3 regions of the Bacillus sp. F9_6S_D1_P_5 genome follow, and region 1 is predicted to be linked to each of the others. Evidence: riboswitches for the same ligand, from Rfam matches in the RefSeq annotation. Region 1 holds a riboswitch; each other region holds the start of a gene.
What was found. A riboswitch is a leader RNA that binds a small molecule or an ion and turns the genes downstream of it on or off. The one in region 1 is predicted to bind S-adenosylmethionine.

Region 1 (4,286 bases):
ATCGTTTATCTATTCGAGTCGTTAAACTATCACCAATCCACTGAATGAAAAATACAACTAGTAATACACAAATTGTCGCGACGATTGTTACATCGTTATTTCCTCGTTGGAATCCTTCTAAATAAGCAAGTGTTCCAAGGCCACCAGCACCAACAACTCCCGCCATCGCTGTATAGCCTACTAAAGCAATTGTCGTAACCGTAATACCAGATACTAACGCTGGTAATGATTCTGGAATTAACACTTTCAAAATAATTGTGCTTGTTTTTGCTCCCATCGCTTTTGAAGCTTCGATTACACCTTTATCAATTTCACGAAGTGCAATTTCAACCATTCTTGCGTAAAATGGTGCCGCTCCAATAATTAGAGCTGGCAACGCTGCACTTGCTCCAAGAATTGTTCCAAGCAAGATCTTTGTGAATGGGATTAATAAAATAATTAAAATGATGAACGGTATCGAACGGAAAATGTTTACGAACGCTCCAATCGCTGTATTAACCGTTTTGTTTTCCCATAAATTATCTTTCGCCGTCATGAAAAGTAACAATCCTAAAATTAGTCCTAAAACAAATGTGGCAAGAGCTGCGATTGCCGTCATATATAACGTTTCACCAGTTGCTTCTAACATTTGATTCCAATCAACATTTGTGAGTAACTTATCCATGTGCAATCACCTCCAGCTCTACTTGATCTTGATGTATTCCCTCTATTGCTTGCTGAATCGCTGTTTCCTCACCATTTAAATGAACAACTAAACTACCGTAAGAACCGTTATTCGTTTGTGCGATATTCCCTTGCAAAATGCTAACTTCTATATCACTGCGTTGCATCAACCTTTGAAGTACTGGTCTTTCTACAGCCTCACCGATAAACTGCAAACGAACTACTTTACCATCTGGATATTTTTCAATTAAACTTTCAATCGTTTCATTTGTATCTTCAGAATCCGTTAACTGCTGTACAAATCGTTTCGTAATGTCTTTCTGCGGATTACGGAATACATCAAGTACTGGACCCGTTTCTACAATCTTTCCTTTCTCCATTACCGCTACTCGATTACAAATCTTTCGAATCACATGCATCTCATGTGTAATAAGTACAATTGTTAAACCGAGACGCTTATTAATATCTAATAATAAATCTAAAATTTGATCTGTCGTTTCTGGATCAAGAGCTGATGTTGCTTCATCACATAAAAGCACTTGTGGATTGTTAGCTAATGCTCTTGCAATACCGACGCGTTGCTTTTGTCCTCCGCTCAGCTGAGATGGATACGCGTCTCCTCTTCCCTCTAATCCAACAAGATGAATTAACTTATCCACACGTTTTCTTCTCTTCGCCTTATCAACACCTGCAATCTCAAGTGGGAACTCGATATTTTCGCGTACAGTTCGTGACCAAAGTAAGTTGAAGTGTTGAAAAATCATTCCGATTTCTTGCCTTGCCTTACGAAGTTCACTTCCTGTAATTGCTGAAATCACGCGATTTGCAATTGTAATTTGGCCAGAAGTTGGTTTCTCTAATTGATTGAACAATCTGATTAAAGAACTTTTCCCAGCGCCACTATATCCGATAACACCAAAGATTTCACCTTTGTCTATTTTTAAATTGGCGTTATCTACAGCAGTGACATCACCGCTTTTTGCTTTATATATTTTCTTTACATTCTCTAATAGAATCATGGTGTATCACCCCTTTTTTGTTTAAAAAGCGTAAGCGGCTCGTTTAGAACAAGAGGACGCCCGAATCCCTGACGTAGAGGCGCTTTTTGCCTCATAGGAAGGGATGAAACGACCGACTGTTCTAGCCGCTTAAGCTAGATTTTTGGATCGACTCCGCAATTTTTTATGTTTAATGCGTGTAGTCCACCGTTATCACTACTTTTATTATTTGAATGTCCTCCACATTCAAACAATAAAAAAACCTTTCTGCTTTAGAGAAGCAGAAAGGTTTATGTGCGTATATAACAACATTATCCCTCTCTCTCATCTCTCAAAGCATTTGCTTTGCAGGAATTGGCACCATTTCAACATAAGTTGACGGTTGCCGGGCTTCACAGGGCACAGTCCCTCCACCTCTCTTGATAAGAGAAATCAGATTACATTTTCGTCTGATTTGTAATTTATGAAATTGTCTATATTTTATGAATTGAATTGTATCAACATACACACACCATGTCAACAGAAATTTTAGCAAAAAATGAAACTTCAGAATTTTAAGCACCTACTGACATCGGTTTACATATGTGAAACATCGATTCAACTAATAGCATCGTTCGATAAGTTCCCGAATATTGTACACGTCCATCGTTCATTAACATTTGCAACCTTACATTGCCGTTCACCAATTGTTTTACATCTTCTTCATCTACACAAACGATTTGCTCCGTTCCTCTTTCTTCATGTAGCAACTCTATATAATCTCTTGAAATTTGTAACGAACAACTCTCATCTCCAAAGCGGAAATTAACAGTTTTTTCTCCTTGTCTTAAAAGCGGCTCTAAATGATATTGACCATTAGCGTAATTTACAAATGATTGCAGCAAAGAATATAATTTCACCCTAAATCACATCCTTCATATCACTTTCTATTACACATACCATTCCCTCTCACTAAAGAGCAATCCTGTTATTTTCGCTCGACAAATACTGTAACCACCCTGCATCTCGACATATTTCCCGAGAAATATGTCGAGGCGGCAAAAACTTTGCCGCCTACTTTAATTCCGTATATAAATATTCAACCGAATGAAATGCATATATCTTCTTCATGAGTGTCCCATTTTCAAAAACAAGTAAACACGGTACACTTTCGATTCCATACTCTTTCGCTAAATGCGGAGCATAATTTAAATCTAACATTCCAATTTTCAAATCTTCAATTGTCATCTCAACGACAGTTAACATCTTTTTTGCTAATTGGCATGTTCCACACATTGGAGTATATACATATAACACTGTTTTTTCTTCGTTCTCTATTAGGGCTGTTGCTTCGGCTCCTGTCCAGTCAATCACTTCTATCATTCCTTACCGTAAATATTCTGTATAAACGTCAATGTCAGCTCCCCATAATACATTTGCTAAGTGTGAAGATGGCGCAGTTGCCACTTCTCGGTACGAGCGATCAATATAAATATGCTCTGCTTGCGGAAATTCTTTTCGAAATTGTTTCCTTAACTTTTCTCCAGCATCATCAGCATCCACTAGCACATACACTTCCTTATCAAAAAACTGATCAACGAGCTCATCCATTTTCGACAAACCAATTGTACCATTTGTACAAACAATTTCCACCGGTTCACGAATAATAGATTCAATCTTTCTTCTATCTGATGTACCTTCTACAATAATGACTTTTTCCACATAAATCATATGTCATCACCCGATCACCATATACTATACAACCTTTAACTTAGTATATAGTATATTCGTTATTTTCATGTTGTTTCCTGTTTATTTTTGCAAAAGAAAAGCGGAGGCGGCTCGTTCAGAACAGGAGGGCACCCGAACCCCTGAACTAGAGGCGCCTTTTGCCTCAAGTGAAGGAGTGAAATGACCGACTGTTCTAGCCGCTGGAGCTAGATCATAAAAACTTAAACAAAAAAGTTTTCCCAAAAAACGTTCTCCTACACGATAATTAGTATATGATTCCACGTTCATTATTTTTCACAAAATAAAAAAGGACAGCACAAAGGCTGTCCTTTAGTCGACTATAATTAGTCTTGGTTTGTCATTTCTGCATATTTTTCTGCAGTTAATAACTTCTCAACTTGGCTTGCATCAGAAAGTTCAACTTTAACCATCCATGCACCCTCGTATGGAGATTCGTTAACAAGTTCTGGTTGGTCACTTAATTCTTCGTTTACTGCTACAACTTTACCACTTACAGGTGCGTATAACTCAGAAACCGTTTTAACAGATTCTACGCTTCCGAATGGCTCGTCAGCTTCGATTGTTGCACCTACTTCAGGAAGTTCAACGAATACGATATCGCCTAGCTCACCTTGTGCAAAGTGAGTAATACCGATAACAACTTCATTACCTTCAGTTTTTACCCATTCGTGTTCTTCAGAGTAACGTAAATTATTTGGAATGCTCATGACTGTACCTCCAGTGAATGTATTAATTATGTAAAAATACCTTATTGGTACTTTTTCCACACACTTTCAAACTGCTCTTCGTTAAAACCAAGTGTTACATTCGTTCCATCTGTTACAATTGGACGTTTAATCAACATGCCATCAGATGCTAAAAGCTCGTACATTTCGTCTTCACTTGCATCCTTTA
Region 2 (4,286 bases), on a different contig from region 1:
CGAAATTGTTCGTTACGGTTATAGCCAGCATGATCATATACGAAATCATGAAACGTTACTTGCGTCGAAGTTAGTTGAAACGACGAACGGATCTTGGGGAGAAGAAAGACTCTATTTAGAAGAAACACGACAAGATCTTCGCGAAAAGATTTTATCGTATAAAGCGACTTCTGCTGATAAGAAGCGTATACAAGAGATTGAAAGTGACCTTCGAAAGCAAAAAGCGAAAATTAAAGAAGTAGAAAAAGAATACATTGAAAATGCGAAAGTAATCGGCGCAACTTTATCGAAATGTGCCATTGATTCACTTATTTATGAGCGTACATTTGATTTAGTTGTCGTAGATGAAGTGAGTATGGCATATGTTCCGCAAATTGCATTAGCTGCTTCACTTGGAAAACGCATCGTCGTTTGTGGGGACTTTTTACAGTTACCTCCAATTGCGATGGCGAACCATGAACTCGTTCGAAAATGGCTTGGGGAAGATATGTTTTATCATGCTGGAATTGTTGAGTCTGTCAATAAATCAGAAGCACATCCAAACCTCTTCATGTTGCAGGAGCAAAGGCGTATGCATGCAGATATTTCGAAGTTTACAAACTCATTTATTTATAAAAATAGAGTATATGATCATCCGTCTGTTTCAGAGCGAAAAGAACTTGCGCAACTACAACCGTTCGCAAATGAGGCGAGTGTTTTATTTGATACGGGATTAATGGGCGCTTTTTCGTTAAAAGACGCTGCATCTGGTTCTCGTTTTAACATTATGTCTGGTTTAGTAGCGATGCAAATGATGTTAATTGGATTGTTAGACGGTGTTCAATCGATCGGTGTTGTTACACCTTACAGAGCACAATCCCGTTTCTTATCAACGTGTATCAGGGAAATATTGCAGAGAACGAAATATCAAAATATACCAGTTTTAGCAGCAACAGTTCATAAGTTTCAAGGGTCTGAAAGAGATATGATGATATTTGATACAGTGGATAGTTATCCGCAAGAACGACCTGGTGTATTATTCTTTGACCATAAAAATCATCGCCTCGTCAATGTAGCAGTGACAAGGGCGAGAGGGAAGTTCATTCAACTATCAGATTGTCATTATATGCGTAAAAATCTTTCGAGAAAACAAGCGTTATCGCAATTAACAGCTCATATAGAACGTCACGGAGATGTGTATGATCGCACGACATCAAGACAATTGTGGGAGCGAAAAATTTCGAAACGATTACGTTGGTTTATGGAAATGAATCTTGAAGAGCCGAAAGGGTTATTGAAAGATATTTTAGCCGCAAAACGAAAAATTATTATTTCACTTCCAAGTACAAAACAAGTGGATAAGCGAGTATGGCAAGCATTAATGCGTACAAATGCGCAAATAACAGTGTATAGTGATGGACCAGTTCCATTAAAAAATGTAAAGTTACAAAGACAAAACAAAGCATTCCCATTTATCGTAATTGATGATGAAATCTTCTGGGCAGGCGCGCCACTCACATCCCAAATGATGTTTGAAGGTAGTACGGAATTTCCGTACGTATGTGCAAGACTGCAAGCACCAGAAACAATTGGTGTATTAAAAGGGTTTTTAGATATCCGGTAAATTCGGATAGGAATTCCTTGACTTTTAATCAGAATGAACTTAGAATGAATGTAATTTAATATAATTTTATGAAAATTCTTATCGCGAGAGGTTGAGGGACTGGCCCTATGACACCTCGGCAGCGGATTCATTATGAATACTGTGCCAATTCCAGCAAGGTAACTTGAAAGATAAGAAAGAAGCTCATTTTGACTGTATATGCAGAAGCCTCTTTCTATCTTTTAGAAAGAGGCTTTTTTACGTGAAAATATAAGGGGGAAGAAAAATGGGAGCTACTGGAGTAACGTCACAAAGAAAAACAATCGAAGAGAGTATTGAAAGAAATAAGGAAAAGTACATAGAAACAAGTCATGATATTCATGCGAATCCGGAGATAGGTAACCAAGAGTTTTACGCATCAAGAACGTTAAGTTTATTGCTAGGGAGCGCAGGGTTTCAGTTGCAGCACAATATAGCTGGACATGAAACAGGTTTTATCGCGCGAAAAAGCTCAGGAAAACAAGGACCAGTTATCGCATTTTTAGCTGAGTATGACGCTTTACCAGGACTTGGTCATGCGTGTGGTCACAATTTAATTGGCACAATTAGCGTTGCGGCAGCAATCGCATTATCAGAAACGCTTGAAGAAATTGGGGGAGAAGTTGTCGTGTTTGGAACACCAGCTGAAGAAGGAGGACCAAACGGTAGTGCAAAAGCGAGTTATGTAAAGGCTGGTTTATTTAAAGATATTGATGCGGCACTTATGATTCATCCGAGTGGAAAAACAGCGACAACGAGTCCATCACTAGCAGTCGATCCACTTGATTTTCATTTTTACGGAAAAGCAGCTCACGCCGCAGCTTCACCAGAAGAAGGAATTAACGCATTAGATGCGGTCATTCAGCTGTATAACAGCATTAACGCACTTCGCCAACAACTTCCGTCAGATGTGAAAATTCATGGCGTTATTACTGAGGGCGGAAAAGCACCTAACATTATTCCTGACTACGCTGCAGCAAGATTCTTCATCCGCGCAGCAACGAGAAAAAGATGTGCGGAAATAACAGAGAAAGTAAGAAATATCGCAGAGGGAGCAGCATTAGCAACAGGTACGAAAGTGAAAATTCATCAATTCCAAAATGAAATCGATGAACTACTCGTAACAAAAACATTTAATGAAGTCGTAGCCGAAGAGCTAGAATTACAAGGTGAAGACGTAAATCGGAAAGAAAGATTTGGCATCGGCTCAACAGACGCAGGAAACGTAAGTCAAGTCGTACCGACCATTCATCCGTACATTAAAATTGGTTCAGACGATTTAATTGCACATACGAATGAATTTAGAGAAGCAGCACGTTCAGAACTTGGAGACAAAGCGTTAATTACATCAGCAAAAGCACTAGCAAATACGGCGTATCGATTAATTACGGAAGAAGGATTGTTAGATAAGGTGAAGGAGGAGTTTAAAGAGGCGCAGAGGAATCAAGGGTAAGGCGCTTTTTCGAATATAAATCTAATTCATATGCAGAAATAATAGAAAAGAACATTGAAAAATCAATGTTCTTTTCTATTTATGAATCATTTATTTCTTTAGTGATATCTTAAATCTGGTCTAGTCTAGTTTAATAGTAACGGTGATCTGTGAGTTCGAATTGCATTAAAGGATAATAACTAGAGAATGTGTTGTAATTAAAATTTATATTTCTATATTAATTTGTAAAATAAATTCAATTTATGTTATTATATTTCCCTTGGACTGACAGTTTATAGAATGTATAGTGAATATTTGACAAGTTAAAATAGGGGATGTATTACGTTGAAATGGTTATCTTGGGACAGAAATTTAAAAACTAGATTGATTGGCGAAACTATGTTCAATACATTGTTTTGGATGTATTTTCCGTTTATGGCAATATACTATAGCGATGCTTTTGGTAAAGCAATTGGCGGAATTTTAATGGCAATTATACCTCTTGTAGGCATAATAGGTAATTTGTTAGGTGGATATTTAGCTGATCGATTAGGGCGTCGACCTGTCATGCTATTAGGCACAATCATACAAGTAGCAATGTTTGCGGTTTTTGCTTTATCTCATTCACATTGGATTAATTATTTAGCCTATATCGGTATTGGAATTAGCGGGGCAATATACAGTCCAGCAAGTTCTGCAATGATAGCTGATATAGTGCCAGAAAAGGATAGAAGGGTAGTCTTTGCCACTTTTGTTACAGCAAATAATATTGGTGCTGTATTTGGACCAGTGTTAGGTTCATTTTTCTTCTTTCATTATCGAAGTGAATTGTTATGGACTTGTACAATTGTTACATTTATTTATTTTATAGCAATCTATTTCATAATTAGAGAAACGTTTCCAAAAGCTTCTAAAAATAATAGGGACAAAAACAAAATATCGAAAATCTTTAAAGAACAATGGAATAATTATACGAAAATCTTTAGTGATAAAATTTTCGCTCTTTATATAGTTGCTGGAATATTCATTATGATAGCTTTCATGCAACTCGATCTTTACCTTGCGTTATATGTAAAAGAATTTGTACCAACACAATCTCTTTTCTCATGGAGTACTGGTTCATTCTCTCTAAGTAATACTGAAATTTTCGGATGGATGATGGGGTTGAATGGGATTTTATTTGTTTTATGTTCTTTACCTGTTGCAAAATACTTTGAGAATTGGAGCGACCGA
Region 3 (4,286 bases), on a different contig from region 1:
TCGACTAGGCGGAAAAACAATTATTTACTTTGAAATCATTACAACAATTGCAATTATTGTCGGTCTATTAATTGCGAATATTTTCCAACCAGGAAAAGGCGTAAATATGGAGCAGTTAACAAAGACAGATATTTCGAAATATACACATACGACAGAGCAAGTACAAAGTCATTCATTTGCAGATACATTTGTAAATATTGTTCCAACGAACATTATGAAGTCATTAGCTGACGGAGATATGCTTGCTATTATCTTCTTCTCTGTATTATTTGGTTTAGGTGTAGCAGCAATTGGTGAAAGAGGAAGACCGGTTCTTCAATTTTTCCAAGGTGTAGCTGATGCAATGTTTTACGTAACAAATCAAGTTATGAAATTTGCACCATTTGGTGTGTTTGCGCTAATTGGAGTTACAGTTTCTACATTTGGTCTCGCTTCATTAATTCCATTAGGGAAATTATTAATTGTAGTATACGGAGCAATGATTTTCTTCGTTGTAGTCGTATTAGGGATTACAGCGAAAATATTTGGAATTAACATTTTCCAATTCTTTAAGATTCTAAAAGACGAGCTGATCTTAGCATATTCTACAGCTAGTTCAGAAACAGTTTTACCGAAAATCATGGAGAAAATGGAGAAGTTTGGTTGTCCGAAAGCAATTACATCTTTCGTTATTCCGACAGGTTATTCATTTAACTTAGATGGATCAACTTTATATCAAGCAATTGCGGCTATTTTCTTAGCACAAATGTACGGTATTGATTTATCTATTACACAACAAATTACATTATTACTTGTATTGATGGTAACATCAAAAGGTATCGCAGGCGTACCGGGCGTATCATTCGTTGTATTATTAGCGACACTTGGTACAGTAGGTATTCCACCTGAAGGTTTAGCATTCATCGCTGGTATTGACCGTATTTTAGATATGGCTCGTACAGCAGTTAACGTTGTAGGTAACTCTTTAGCAGCTGTAGTTATGTCTAAGTGGGAAGGTCAGTATGACGCTGAAAAAGGACAAGCCTACTTGAAAGAAATTTCTAATAAGCAAGCAGCTTAATTATAATTTGAACAAGCTCTCACATAATATGTGGGGGCTTTTCTATATAGAAGGGGAGCAGACGTAATGAAACGTAAATATGGTGACGGTTCTTCGTGGAAGCGACTACTAGAGAAGAATTATACGGTTAAGCAAATAGAAGAGGGAATGCTAGGAATACTGGAAATAAAAAAGGTGAGAGAACCGAGTTGTAAAGAATATGACGGTAAAGAGCTATGTATTGCTGGCAATCAGTATACGTGGATTCAATATTTCATAGACGGGAAAAACTTTGCGATTACCGCTATGTTAGATGATCAAAAAGAATTAGTGCAATATTATATCGATGTGGCGAAAGAATATGAAATAGACGAGCGTGGTTTACCGTATTTTGATGATTTATATTTAGATGTAGTGTTATTACCGAATGGTAAGATGTATGTGCTAGATGAAGATGAGCTAGAGGATGCTTATAAAAGTGGCGATGTTACAAAAGAAGAGTATGAGTTAGCTTGGTACACTACGAAATGGATAATAGATGCAATAAAAAATAGTGAATTTTATTGGATTTCAATATTGGAAGAAGAAATCAAAAAGTTAAAATGATTGTTGTATTCAAATTTTTGCATAATTACCAAAAAAATCTATACAAAAAATAATTGACTTTTGTTTTGTAAGCGAGTAAAGTTAGGGAAGAAATTATTATTAAAAAATAAATATGAAACCTTCTTATAAAGAGAGGCGGAGGGACTGGCCCTACGATGCCTCGGCAGCGGACTCGATTTCAGAGTGCTGTGCCAAATCCAGCAAGCATGTGCTTGAAAGATGAGAAGAGCGTTTCTTATAGATGTATAAGACCTCTTCTCATTGGAAGAGGTCTTTTGTTATTCATTAGAAAAAGGTTGAAACTAGGGAGAGATGGTACTTTGAAAGAAACGAGAGGAAATGGTTTGGCTTTATTACCACTTGGGATATTTTTGGCGCTATTTATTGGTTCTGGAATTATTACAGGTGATTTCTATAAATTGCCGATACTTGTAGCAATTTCAATTGCTGTAGGGGTTGCTTTAGCAATGAACCGTAAAGAAAGCTTTAATGTAAAAGTAGAACGATTTGCTAAAGGTGCAGGGAACCCAGATATTATGATTATGGTTCTAATTTTTGTCCTGGCAGGAGCATTTTCTGAAACAGCAAAAGGGATGGGCGGCGTTGATTCTACAGTTAACTTAGCGTTATCCATTTTACCGCAAGGATTTATCGTAGCTGGAATTTTTGTTATAGGGGCATTTATTTCATTGGCGATGGGAACTTCAATGGGAACAATTGCTGCATTAGCACCAATTGCTGTAGGTATTAGTGGGCAAACTGATATCTCCATTGCACTTACGATGGCTACTGTTGTTGGCGGGGCGATGTTTGGTGATAATTTATCATTTATTTCAGATACAACAATCGCAGCTGTACGTTCACAAGGAACAGAAATGAAAGATAAGTTTAAAACGAACTTTTTAATTGTACTACCAGCAGCGATTATTACAATTGTACTATTAGTAATCATTACTTTAGGAAGCGACACGCAAATTAAAGCACATAGCTTTGACTGGATAAAGATTTTACCGTATGCAGGAGTACTGATTACAGCATTACTTGGCTGGAATGTACTTATTGTATTAACTGGTGGAACTGTACTATCCGGCGTTATCGGTCTTTTAGATGGAAGTTATACGTTAGAGAGTTTCTTTAAAAGTGTAACGACTGGAATGGGCGGTATGATGGAGTTAGTATTACTTGCTATTTTAATTGGCGGTATGGTCGAACTAATTCAATATAATGGTGGCATTCAATATTTAATGAATATTTTAACACGTAACATTCGTTCAAAAAAAGGAGCAGAGTTTGGTATCGCTGGTTTAGTAGGTATGACGAATATGTGTACAGCGAATAATACGATTTCTATTATCTTTACAGGTCCGCTTGCGAAAAATATTGCAGATCAATATGAAATTGATCCCCGTAAATCAGCGAGTGTATTAGATCTTTTCTCATGCTGTGTGCAAGGATTAATACCATACGGCGCGCAAATGTTAACAGCAGCAGGATTTGCGGCGTTATCTCCAATTGAACTGTTACCATATGCGTTTTATCCGATCTTAGTTGGAGTATGTGGAATCATTTCTATATTAATTGGTTTCCCGAGGTTTTCTAAAGTAGCGGGAAAGAAAGAGTATCATAAAACAGCATAATGAAAAATGAAGTTTATGAAATGAAACGAAAGCCGTACAGAGAATGTCCTCTGTACGGCTTTTTATATGCGCTAAAAGAGTGAATGATACGATGCTACCGCATGTTTTTACAAAAGGCTGAATGCAACTCAGTCTTAAGTCTGAGTCGAAAACGGTTCTTAAGCTCGTTATGGAAAAAAGAAAAAATAGTTAAGATAAGAGTATCAAATCGAAGGGAGGCAAGCACAAGATGAAACAATTTCTAGCGTTTATCGCGGCTGGTATTTTAGCTTTAATTGCTCTTGGCAGTCTTGCTGGTATTATAGGATTCGCAATTGGAGCAGGAGTTGTGTACTGGAGCTATAAATCATTTGTGCGAGCACAATCATTTTTTGGAAAGTTAGCTTGGGGTATTGTTGGTTTAATCGGCTTGTCCATCGCCCTTTCTCATTCCCCAGCATTAATCGGTATTGCAGCATTAGTAGTTCTATACTACGGATACCGTGAGTGGAAAAAAGAAAAAGATGTAGTTGTTGATTCTGCTCCAGAAAGTTCTAAACCATATAGCAACTTTGAAGATGAGTGGAACAAGTTAATGAAAAACTAATATAAAATAAATCAAATTTATAAAGTAGAAGAGAGGAAGATTATAATGAAACAATCTTTATTCGGACGTGTACGCGATGCAATTTTAGCAGATTTTCATAATGTGTTAGATGAGAAAGAAAGAAAAAATCCAATCGCTATGTTAAACCAATATTTACGCGATAGTGAGCGTGAAATAACAAAAATTGAGAAATTAATTCAGCGTCATAAAACATTAAAATCTAATTTCGCTCGTGAGCTTGAGCAAGCACGTTATTTCGTGAATAAAAGATCAAAACAGGCTATTATCGCTCAAGAAGCAGGCGAATTACAGTTACACGAACGTGCATTAGAGGAAGTAGCTTATTATGAAGGGCAAGTCACTCGATTAGAAGAAATGTATGCAGGTGTTGTAGAGCAAATTGATGAGTTAGAGCGTC

Region 2: linked by a shared signal. The riboswitch ahead of ACUXEY_RS02640 (M20 family metallopeptidase) and the one ahead of ACUXEY_RS20875 (methionine ABC transporter ATP-binding protein) in region 1 are both predicted to bind S-adenosylmethionine.
Region 3: linked by a shared signal. The riboswitch ahead of ACUXEY_RS24190 (Na+/H+ antiporter NhaC family protein) and the one ahead of ACUXEY_RS20875 (methionine ABC transporter ATP-binding protein) in region 1 are both predicted to bind S-adenosylmethionine.

What each region holds. Positions count from the first base shown of each region.
Region 1 covers NZ_JBTREW010000019.1:22,570-26,855, reverse strand. The annotation lists gene ACUXEY_RS20880 (methionine ABC transporter permease) at 1-664, opposite strand, end outside; gene ACUXEY_RS20875 (methionine ABC transporter ATP-binding protein) at 657-1,682, opposite strand; SAM riboswitch class I at 1,983-2,090, opposite strand; gene ACUXEY_RS20870 (hypothetical protein) at 2,216-2,560, opposite strand; gene ACUXEY_RS20865 (thioredoxin family protein) at 2,715-3,023, opposite strand; gene ACUXEY_RS20860 (toprim domain-containing protein) at 3,027-3,371, opposite strand; gene gcvH (glycine cleavage system protein GcvH) at 3,716-4,099, opposite strand; gene ACUXEY_RS20850 (arsenate reductase family protein) at 4,141-4,286, opposite strand, start outside.
Region 2 covers NZ_JBTREW010000001.1:533,200-537,485, forward strand. The annotation lists gene ACUXEY_RS02635 (AAA domain-containing protein) at 1-1,603, shown strand, start outside; SAM riboswitch class I at 1,679-1,780, shown strand; gene ACUXEY_RS02640 (M20 family metallopeptidase) at 1,869-3,074, shown strand; gene ACUXEY_RS02645 (MDR family MFS transporter) at 3,399-4,286, shown strand, end outside.
Region 3 covers NZ_JBTREW010000026.1:16,544-20,829, forward strand. The annotation lists gene gltP (glutamate/aspartate:proton symporter GltP) at 1-1,060, shown strand, start outside; gene ACUXEY_RS24185 (ribonuclease FAU-1 family protein) at 1,127-1,645, shown strand; SAM riboswitch class I at 1,766-1,871, shown strand; gene ACUXEY_RS24190 (Na+/H+ antiporter NhaC family protein) at 1,966-3,282, shown strand; gene ACUXEY_RS24195 (lmo0954 family membrane protein) at 3,512-3,868, shown strand; gene ACUXEY_RS24200 (PspA/IM30 family protein) at 3,914-4,286, shown strand, end outside.